Regions from separate parts of the Paenibacillus sp. JNUCC32 genome, predicted to be linked through region 2. Evidence: riboswitches for the same ligand, from Rfam matches in the RefSeq annotation. Region 2 holds a riboswitch; each other region holds the start of a gene.
What was found. A riboswitch is a leader RNA that binds a small molecule or an ion and turns the genes downstream of it on or off. The one in region 2 is predicted to bind thiamine pyrophosphate.
Positions count from the first base shown of each region.

Region 1: linked by a shared signal. The riboswitch ahead of JNUCC32_RS29915 (ECF transporter S component) and the one ahead of JNUCC32_RS04390 (YkoF family thiamine/hydroxymethylpyrimidine-binding protein) in region 2 are both predicted to bind thiamine pyrophosphate.
Region 3: linked by a shared signal. The riboswitch ahead of JNUCC32_RS22175 (ABC transporter substrate-binding protein) and the one ahead of JNUCC32_RS04390 (YkoF family thiamine/hydroxymethylpyrimidine-binding protein) in region 2 are both predicted to bind thiamine pyrophosphate.

Region 1 is NZ_CP062260.1:6,722,318-6,725,564, reverse strand. Features, by position in the region: gene JNUCC32_RS29920 (ABC transporter ATP-binding protein) at 1-1,358, opposite strand, end outside; gene JNUCC32_RS29915 (ECF transporter S component) at 1,351-1,980, opposite strand; TPP riboswitch at 2,072-2,184, opposite strand; gene asd (archaetidylserine decarboxylase) at 2,350-3,153, shown strand; gene JNUCC32_RS29905 (SDR family oxidoreductase) at 3,217-3,247, opposite strand, start outside.
Region 2 is NZ_CP062260.1:956,500-959,746, reverse strand. Features, by position in the region: gene JNUCC32_RS04400 (ABC transporter permease) at 1-525, opposite strand, end outside; gene JNUCC32_RS04395 (nitroreductase family protein) at 1,048-1,650, shown strand; TPP riboswitch at 1,833-1,935, shown strand; gene JNUCC32_RS04390 (YkoF family thiamine/hydroxymethylpyrimidine-binding protein) at 2,020-2,622, shown strand; gene JNUCC32_RS04385 (hypothetical protein) at 2,695-2,790, opposite strand; gene JNUCC32_RS04380 (nucleotidyltransferase domain-containing protein) at 2,907-3,247, opposite strand, start outside.
Region 3 is NZ_CP062260.1:4,999,015-5,002,261, reverse strand. Features, by position in the region: gene JNUCC32_RS22185 (ABC transporter permease) at 1-38, opposite strand, end outside; gene JNUCC32_RS22180 (MTH1187 family thiamine-binding protein) at 35-328, opposite strand; gene JNUCC32_RS22175 (ABC transporter substrate-binding protein) at 417-1,448, opposite strand; TPP riboswitch at 1,570-1,679, opposite strand; gene JNUCC32_RS22170 (VOC family protein) at 1,855-2,238, opposite strand; gene JNUCC32_RS22165 (GGDEF domain-containing protein) at 2,497-3,247, shown strand, end outside.

The DNA of each region.
Region 1 (3,247 bases), 1.2 Mb from region 2:
CTTGCCATGGCCGTGGCAACGCTCAGCCGGCGCTTCTGGCCTGTCGACAGCTGGTACGGGTGCCTGTTATCCATGCCGTCCAGCCCAAAGCGTTCCAGGCAGCGGTCGGCCCGTGCCTTCGCTTCTTCCGGCGGCATATGGTCCACCAGCAGCGAGTACATCACCTCATCGCCGATACGTTCCGTCAGAAACTGAAGCTCCGGATTCTGAAACACGAATCCGATTTGGCGCAGCTGCCGCTCTCTCTTCTTCCGCACTGTCCTGCGCTTGCCCTGGATGACCTCCTCCCCGCAGAGCACATAGGTCCCTTCGGCGCGCAGGAGCCCCATCAAACTGAGCAGCAACGAGCTTTTGCCTGCGCCGTTGGGCCCGATCACCGCAATGAAATCTCCGGGATATACCTCAGCCGAAGAAAGAGAGACGACCGGTTTCTCCCATCGCAGTCCCCGGAAATCATCTAACCGAATGACAGGCTCCCCAAGGTGGGCATACGATGAGTCTGCCTCAGGCATGAGACTTCCCAGCTCATCGCCTGGCGCGTCTACCGGAGCAAACAGCTCCCTTCCTGCCCGAGACTCCGCATAATCCTCCCATACGCCGGGATACCAGATGCCATACGCCTGAAGCTCGCTCGCATATTCGGCGAATATCGCTGCCGGCGGACCATCGCCCAGAATGGCGCCATCCGGGGTGAACAGCACCACGCGGTCCACGTATTGGGCCATTTCTTCAATCCGGTGCTCCACGATAATCAGCGTACGCCCTTCCGATACGGCCTTCACCGCTGACCAGATTTGCTCCCTGCCTTCCGGGTCGAGCAGGGCGGACGGCTCATCGAGGAACAGCACCTCCGGCTCCAGCAGAAGGGCCGAAGCCAGCGCAAGCCTCTGCTTCATCCCCTGCGACAGATGACCGATCGGCATATGCAGCTCCTGAAGGTCAAGCCCAACCTCATGCAGGACGGCTTGCATTCGCTCCTTCATCTCGTCGCGGGGAACGCTGAGGTTCTCCAGCACGAAGGCCAGCTCTTCATCCACGTACGGCATGCAGAACTGGGTATCCGGATCTTGGAATACATATCCCCAAGAGCGAGGCACCAGCTGGGCTTCGCATTTCATCGGCACCTCCGTGGCGCGGGGAATCATCCCGCTAAGCACCTGAAGCAGCGTGGATTTGCCGCAGCCGCTCGGACCGAGCAGCAGCACCTTTTCCCCGCGGGCAGCCGAGAAGGACAAGTCCTTAAACATCAAACGCTCCTCGCCCGGATACTTCAGGCGCAATCCCTCCACATGCACGGCCTGCTCCGTAACCGCCTCCGCGGTTGAAGACGAAACCAAGCGGGCGGCGGTTTTAGACATGACGCGGATCATCCAGTGCTTCATAATCCTTCTTGGACGCAGGGCGCAGCAGGGATGTGACGCCCGTACGGTCCAACGCTTTGGCCAGCAGCAGCATGAGCAAGCCGGCAATGACGGCGCCGCTGAGAATCCGCATGCCATACTTGGCGAGGAACATCCAGGTCTGAAGATCATCGGTATAACTGTAATAGAAGTCCATCACCATCGAGCCGACCGCCGCGCCGGCCCCGGCAATCGCCACCGTCCACGCCGAGGTGCTCCGGTAACGGAACGCCGCGAATACCAATTCCGCGCCCAGCCCTTGAATGAGACCGTACAGCAGCAGCGTCAGTCCCCAGCCGCTCCCGAACAGCACTTCCACGTGGGCCGCCGCCACCTCCGCGATGATGGCCACTCCCGGCTTGCGGATCAGCAGGTAAGCGAGCGTGGCCGCTGCGAACCACATGCCGTATAACAGTTCATCCGCTTCGAAGAACAGCGGTTTCAGCAGATTGTAAACCGATCCCCAGAAATGATAAATGACGCCAAGCACCAGCGATACCAGCACCGTCACCAAAATATCGCTTAAACGCAGCCCTTTTCTAGGCTGTACCCCCAATTTTTCCTGCACTGACGTTCCCATAACAACACATTCCCCTCTCCACCGCTATTTTTGTATAAACACAACAAAAAACCGTCTGGAAAAACGCGCAGACGGAAAAATAGGCCCTATGTAGGCAGGGTCGGATATTCTCTACGCTGGCATTACCCAGTTCAGATTAACGGTCAACAGCGGATAGCAGCTGCAATCTCAGCCTGATTCACTCAAGCCCCCGTATTCCCTATTCGGTTTCATGTTAATCTTAAAATACACATTCGTTCCCCAATTAGCAAGAACCTTTTTTCAAAAATGGCTATTTATTGATTTCCGGCTCATTCTATGTCAATATCAGAGTGATTGGCTTTTCCACCAACGTTTTATTGCCGACACCTATGCACAAAGGAGAATGACATGGCTAAACAATTGCTGCGTCTGATGACCGAGCTGTCCTCCCGCAAGTGGCTGTCCCGCATCATGGGGCATTGTTCCCACAGCCGGCTGAGCCGTCATCTAATACCTGCATTTATACGAATCTACCAAATCCCGGCGCATGAAGCGGAGAAGGAGATCCACGAATACCGTTCGTTGAACGAATTCTTTTCCCGCCGGTTAAAAATAGGCCTGCGCGCCATAGACGACACCGCCGATGCCATGGTAAGCCCCGTCGATGCCACGATTTCGGCGATGTGCGCCGTCAACGCCGGCACCATCCTCAGCGTCAAGGGACAGGATTATACCCTGAGCGAGCTGCTCGCCAAGTCACCGAGAATGGAGAATTATATCAACGGTTATGCATTCGTATTGTATTTAAGCCCGACCGACTATCATCGCATACATTCCCCGGTAACCGGCATTCAAGCGGAAAGCGAGCATTTGAAGGGCCGGGTATACCCCGTGAACGATTTTGCGATGACCCATATCCGAAACGTGCTCAGCCGCAACGAGCGCCTCATTACCTATATTGCCCATGAATTCGGCGAAGTTGCGGTCGTGAAGGTCGGAGCCATGAACGTAAGCAGCATCCGTTATGCCGACGAGAGCGTGAAGAAATACGACATTGGCGACGAACTTGCGTACTTTGAATTCGGCTCTACCGTCGTGCTCTTGACGGAGAACGGCACATTTACACCCCGCGGTGACTTGGAACCGGGCTCCAAGGTGAAGATGGGAGAACTGCTCGGTTTGCTGCACCCTTCCACAGCCCGAAAAGGGTAATTCCTTTCGCCTTCCAAGCATGCGCTATAAGCTAAGTCCATGAAACATTCGACGGATGAAGGATTACCGCCTGTTCAGCAGCCGGTAAATGATC
Region 2 (3,247 bases):
CATGATCATGGAGAAATCGCCCTGCAGCCAAGCCGACATATTCTGTATAAGATCATATTTGTAGGCAAAGAAGGTCGCGACCGAGCTGACGATATTACCGAACATAAGCCCTACCAGCGGGATGAAGATCGCGTCCTTGAACTTGATCCGATCCAGTATCTTCATGAAGATAAAGGTTCCTGCCAGTGCGAATACGAATGCCACGAGCATTTTGATAAGCGGGCCGCTTGTCGTAAAGACGAGCATGGCAACCAAGATCCCCAATCTGGCGGAGTCCATAGTGCCCGCCGTCGTCGGCGATACGAACTTGTTGCGGCTGAGCTGCTGCATGATCAATCCGCAGATACTCATGCTGACACCCGCCAAGATGAGGCTGACAAGCCGTGGAATCCGGCTTTCAAGCATAATATGCTGTTGTTGTTCTGTCATCGAGAACAGTTCCAGTGGCGAGATATCTTTAACTCCAATAAATAACGAGATTATGGAGAGTACCACAACGGCTGCGAATAAGTATCTAATCTTCATGGTTCTTCCTTCTATGCGTATGTCTGTCGAAACTCCGGCAGTCAGCAATTCCCCAACCATTCTCATTGAGATTGATTATCAATTGCGTTCTGATATGGATTATATCATTCTCATTCTCAGTCGACAAGTATAATTGAGAATCAAAATCATTTAATTTGTTCATCCAAGTATCATTTGTTCATGATTTGTTCATAATATGGAGTTTCGCAGAGATAAACTTTATATCACCGAGGCTGAGCCGCTTGGATTCGCGGTTCCCGAAATACATACGTATGTAGAAGCTGATTTAATTCTCAGTAACCGGGTATAAAAAATATAAATTAACTTTCCTTCGAAGCGTTGACAATCCCTCTAAGTTATATTAATATGCTAACATAATTATTATTTCTAACTAAACGTAAGTTAATGTGAAATGATAATTCAACGACAGCAATTCAACTCAACATGCATATTTGCTTGAATTAAAGGACATCTTTGTTATCAGGCTTATGCAAACATGATTACATCAGGAGGTTTTTTTCAATGTCTAAAGATTTTTCAGCAGCACTTAAGCATCGCCGTTCCCATTATGCCATCAGCAAAGACCCGGTCATTTCCGACGAACTCATCCAGGAGATTGTTAATGAAGCCGTTAAATATACTCCGTCTTCTTTCAACTCCCAAAGCGCACGCGTCGTTGTACTGCTTGGCGAACAGCATGACAAACTGTGGAACCTGACCGAAGGCATTCTGAAAGAGGTTGTCGGAGACGAAGAGGCTTTCAAATCCACAGCTGAAAAAATGGGTGCATTCCGTGCTGGATACGGCACTGTTCTCTTCTTCGAGGACAATAACGTAGTTGCCGACCTGCAGCAAAAGTTCGCGCTGTATGCCGACAATTTCCCTGTCTGGTCGAACCAATCCAACGGCATGCTGCAATTCGTGGTATGGACGTCCCTCGAGGCAGAAGGCCTGGGCGCATCCCTCCAGCATTACAACCCGTTGATCGACGAGAAAGTGAAGTCCGAATGGAACATTCCGGAAAACTGGAAGCTGATCGCTCAAATGCCTTTCGGCAAACCGGTTGCAGATCCGGGTGAAAAAGAATTTGCGCCGCTTGAAGATCGCGTGAAGGTATACAAGTAAGCCATAGCCGGCCTAAGCCGCCTACCCAAGCCCTGAGGATTGGAATAGGCGGCTTTTTTATGGTGCCCTGCCATTGAAAACCTGCCGGCAAAACGATACAATAACACAGGAAGCAGGCCTTTCGCCTTCTGATCTTCGGAAGTTCTTGGAGCCGGCTTGATACCAACTGCATATTTGATGTTTGGCTGTACTAGGGGTGCCATGTGCTGAGAGACGGCGGACCGCCGTTAACCCTTATCACCCGATCTAGATCATACTAGCGTGGGGAAGTGTAGCATTTATGTTTATTTCTTTGCGTAGGCATAACTGCACTTCTTCATGGGGTGCGGTTTTTTTGCGTGGACTTATACAATGGGGAGGAAAAAATTTATGAATGAGCTTGTATGCGGAACCAGCCGGATCGTGGGTTGCCGGTTCTCGGTATTTCCCATGACGGATCGGTTCGTTGAAGTGATCACGGAAGCGCTTCGTTCCGTGGATTCGGATAAGGTCTGGATCCAAACGGATGATGTAAGCACTTGTATTCGCGGCCGTGCGGAGCATGTGTTTGATGTGACGAGAGCAATATTCGCTTATGCCGCGGCTAGCGGCGTGCACACGGTGTTTAACGGTACTTATTCTATCGGCTGCCCAGGCGATACGGATGCCGATGCGTATATGAATGAGGATTCGACCCGCTTAAACCACGATATCGGGGAACGCGCCGATATCGAAACGGCCTGCCAATTCGCGCTTTACCCGATGGGTAGCGCCAATTACATGGATGTCATTTACGCAGAAGTGGATCGTGCGAAGGCAGCGGGCACATTCGGTGGAAGCGTACATTACGCCAGCCGATTGGACGGGGCGTTGTCCCGGGTGTTCGGATCACTCGAAGACGCGTTCCAACATGCGATTCAATCCGACAGCAGCCATCTGGTCATGACCGCGGTGGTTTCGGCCCACAGCCCATCCCCCAAAGCCAAAACTTAAGGTCCTTTCCAACAGATAAAGGCCCGGCACGCGCCGGGCCTTTATCAATTGCAAGCAAGAATTTGACGGTGTTTAAACCCAAGCACTCAAGATGATTACGAGCAGGATAAAGAGAACCAATATAGTTCCTACTGAATTGCCCCATGCGCCGCCGTATGCTCCGCTCATGAAGATCCCTCCTGGATTTAAAAGAATGACGTGAGTTAATCACGTTATTATCTTATTGCTTATGGCGGGCGAGCGTCACGGCTAATGTACCCCCCTCTTTTTTATGCAGGGCTTATTTATTCCTCATAACCGACCAGCAGCCTGCCTCCGTACGGGCTGAGCGCTTCCTCCGTCACTGCAATAAGGTCCGCAGGATCGTCCTCCCGATAAATCGCCAGAAGCGCTGCCTCCAGTCGATCCCCCATAGCTGGGCTATAGCGGTTGAATAAACGAAACAGCATCTTCCCTTCACCCGTCCACTCCCGGTTTGCCCTCAGAACGAATTCGCATAGAGTCGACGCTATTTTGTGTACAGTAAACCATTTTTCGCCTTCCCTGCGGGGACTTGTCAAGTCCAGCAAAAACTCGGTCAGGATGTAGCGGTATTCGGCAATATCGCTCGACGACAAGGGCATGG
Region 3 (3,247 bases), 2.9 Mb from region 2:
GCGGGCGGCCAAACGGAGCTCCACCAGCCTTTTCTCATGGACGGTATTTCTCAGTCAGCTTATCCATGCTGATGCCGCCCGGATGGTGCGCGATTTTGACCTGGGATATGACGCTGGGACTTCCCGCTTTCACCAGCGCCTCATGCATGCGCTCAACGATTTTCAGCAGCTCGGAAAGCTCTCCTTCCAAGGTGGTTTCGAGCGCATGGACCTCGTATTTCACGCCCGACTCCTGAATGACCCGAATCGCTTCATCCACATAAGGAATGCTGTCGCCTCCATCCGGCGTTCTGGGTATCACTTGTATGCTCAAGAGGGTGTTTGCCATCTAAACTCATCCTTTCATGCAAGCTATATTGTAATGGAAGAGAGGCAGCCTGCCGGACAGGCCGTCTCTCTTCCAAATTAAATGCATCCTATGGTTTCTCCGGTAAAAATTCATTGGTGAAGGCGCTGTCCGCATCAAGCTCCTTCTCGAGCAGCTTGCGTTCAAACATCCAGTCTGCATACCCCGACCATACTTCGGCTTTCTGCTCGCCCCAGCGGGCAGCATCATCCTGATAGCGGGGACTCAGCCATTTCTGGCTGGCATGAACCAGCTCGGCATCCAGTTCGGGAACGGCCTTCGTCAGCAGGGCAGCCGCATCCTCAGGATGTTGAATCGCATAGTCGTATCCTTTTGAGGTCGCCCGCATGAATGCTTTGACAAGCTCCGGGTCCTCCTGGATCAGCTTCTCGTTCGTTACGATCACCGGCGTGTAATAGTCAAGCTGCTCGGAGTAGTCCTTCACATAGATCATGTCGAGCGGCTCGTTCCGGAGCTCGGCTTCGATACCGGTCCAGGCATAGAAGATCCAGGCAAAATCAATATCGCGTTTGACGGCCGTAAAATAATCGGCATCGCCCATGTTAACCATATTTACTTTGCTGACATCGGCACCGTCGATCTCCATGATGGATTTCATGACGGCTTCCTCAACAGGCGAGCCCCAGCCGCCGTAGGATTTCCCTTCAAAATCGCCAGCCTTGACGATCCCCTTGTCCTTGGGGGCGGCAAAGCCGGATGTATTATGCTGAATAATCGCCGCAATGGAGACAAGCGGCAGGCCTTGGGTTCTGGCAAGCGTGACGCCTTCCTGGTAGCTGATGCCAAACGGCACCTTGCCGGATGCGACCAGCGTATCCGTTCCGCCGGCCCCCGGCTGGACGATCTGGACGTTAAGCCCTTCTTCCTCATAATACCCGAGCTCCTTGGCTGCATACAGTCCGGTGTGGTTCGTGTTGGCCGACCAATCGAGCATCAGCTGTACGTCGCGGAGCTTTTCGGCCGCCTGGCCGTCTGCGCCTTCGGTACCTGTATTTTCGTTCTGTCCGCCTGTACCGCATCCCGCCGCAACCATCAGCAGGGCGCAAGCGAGAAGCAGCGCCATCCATTTTCCCTTCTTCATCTTGTCTTCTCTCCTTTGAATTCTCTTTCTCTTTCTATGACCTCGTTAACTCCACAAAAAAAGCGCCCTGAATGATATCAGGACGCATGACGGCGTAAGTGTATACCACGGCAAATCATAGCTGCCGCAAACATGGACTTCCTACGCTGGCATTACCCAGATCAGGTGTAAGGGTCAGTATCATCGGATACACTCTCAGCCGGCCAAATTCCAGCTCCCCCGGGATTTATGAAGTTTCGGACGTTACATCCGTTATTATAGTCCTAACGCAAAGACCTGTCTAGTTCGGAAGGGGATGCGAACGAGGCAGGTCTTCGTATTGGACATGGCTTGTGCGGTTGGAAGAATGAACCCCGTTAACCATTCACGGGATGAAGCATTTTGATAGGATCCTGTTCGCCAGCGGTTAGCGCTGGAAGAACTCAATCCATTCTCCTTCGGGACCGTGGACGAAGAAATAGCGGTACCCGTTCGGAAGCGTTACGATTTCCTCGTCAAGATGAGGTACGGCCAGTCCCTGTACGCGCACATATTCCGCTTCGATGTTATCGGTGCTGACGGCGAAATGATGGACGGTGCCTTCTGCGGGAAGCGTGTCGCTGTAACCCTGGATAAGCTCGATTTCCGTTTCGTCGCTGCCGTTAAATCCGAGGAATGCCAGCTGGATGACGCCATTGGTATGGGTAAGGCGATCCTTCAGTTCAAGTCCGACGACGGTTGTGTAAAAAGCAATCGTGGCTTCAAGGTCCCGGACGACAATGCCGACATGATCCAATCGTTTCTGTGACAAGGCTAAACACCCTTTCCGATTCATATGAGATATGACTGAAATATTATCATATAATTCCTATACGTCAAGTGGGTCTTGAGGACGGAAAGCTTTTGGAGCGCGATGGTTTAATAGAGTAGAATCGATGGTCTTTCTTTCACTTCCTCATCTTTACTTTTAGGTGGGTAAAAAGTATCATGAGAACTATAACTATTAATTCAAAAGACCTAACAAACAAGCATTGAAGAAAGCTTGCCTTTTGGCCGAGGAGGAATGCTTATGAGTCCAACTCCAGCAGATCATCTGTGGATTCGACTCGCCATCATATATGCATTCATTCAGATAATGACCGTTCTGTGGATGCCTGATGCTTTATTGCTTCAGCGTGTTCTAGTCATTATGGCTTCCGCTGCCGCTTCCGTCTATTTACTACGGATCAGTCGGCATTACGAGCCGCATCTTCGAAGGTTTTGGCTTATCGCAAGTGCCGGGCTGATGGCGGATGCCTCGGCTCGAATCATCGATGCTTGTTATTTTTGGCTGGGGAAAGAGAGCGCTTCCCGGACAATTTTGACTCAATTATTCTGGGGATTCGAAATCATCCTGTTTGCAGGTGCCCTCATTTATTTGTTCCGGCACGTACAAGGTTCGTTTCGGGGAGTGCGGTTTATGCTGGATATCGTGATCGTTGGCATAACGGTCATGACGGTAGGCTGGGAATATTTCATCAAGCCCGAGCTTACCGGTTTGGCGAATGAAGCCATATGGGGAAAGCTGTGGGTGGACATGCTGTACCCGCTGTGCGCAACGGTGCTTATTTTCTTCACCTTGGTGTTGTATTTTAACACAGGACAGTTAAGGAAACGGGCAGTCTTCCTGATGTGCCTCGGCGGGAGCATGTACATTGCCGCCGATGTTCTGCATATGTATCTCGTCGATTATAAGGGTGTTGAAGTTCGTTCATACCTGTACCCACTGTATACGTTATCGGTATTCATCATTGGTTTGGCAGGAGGGCGGTCAGCTCCCG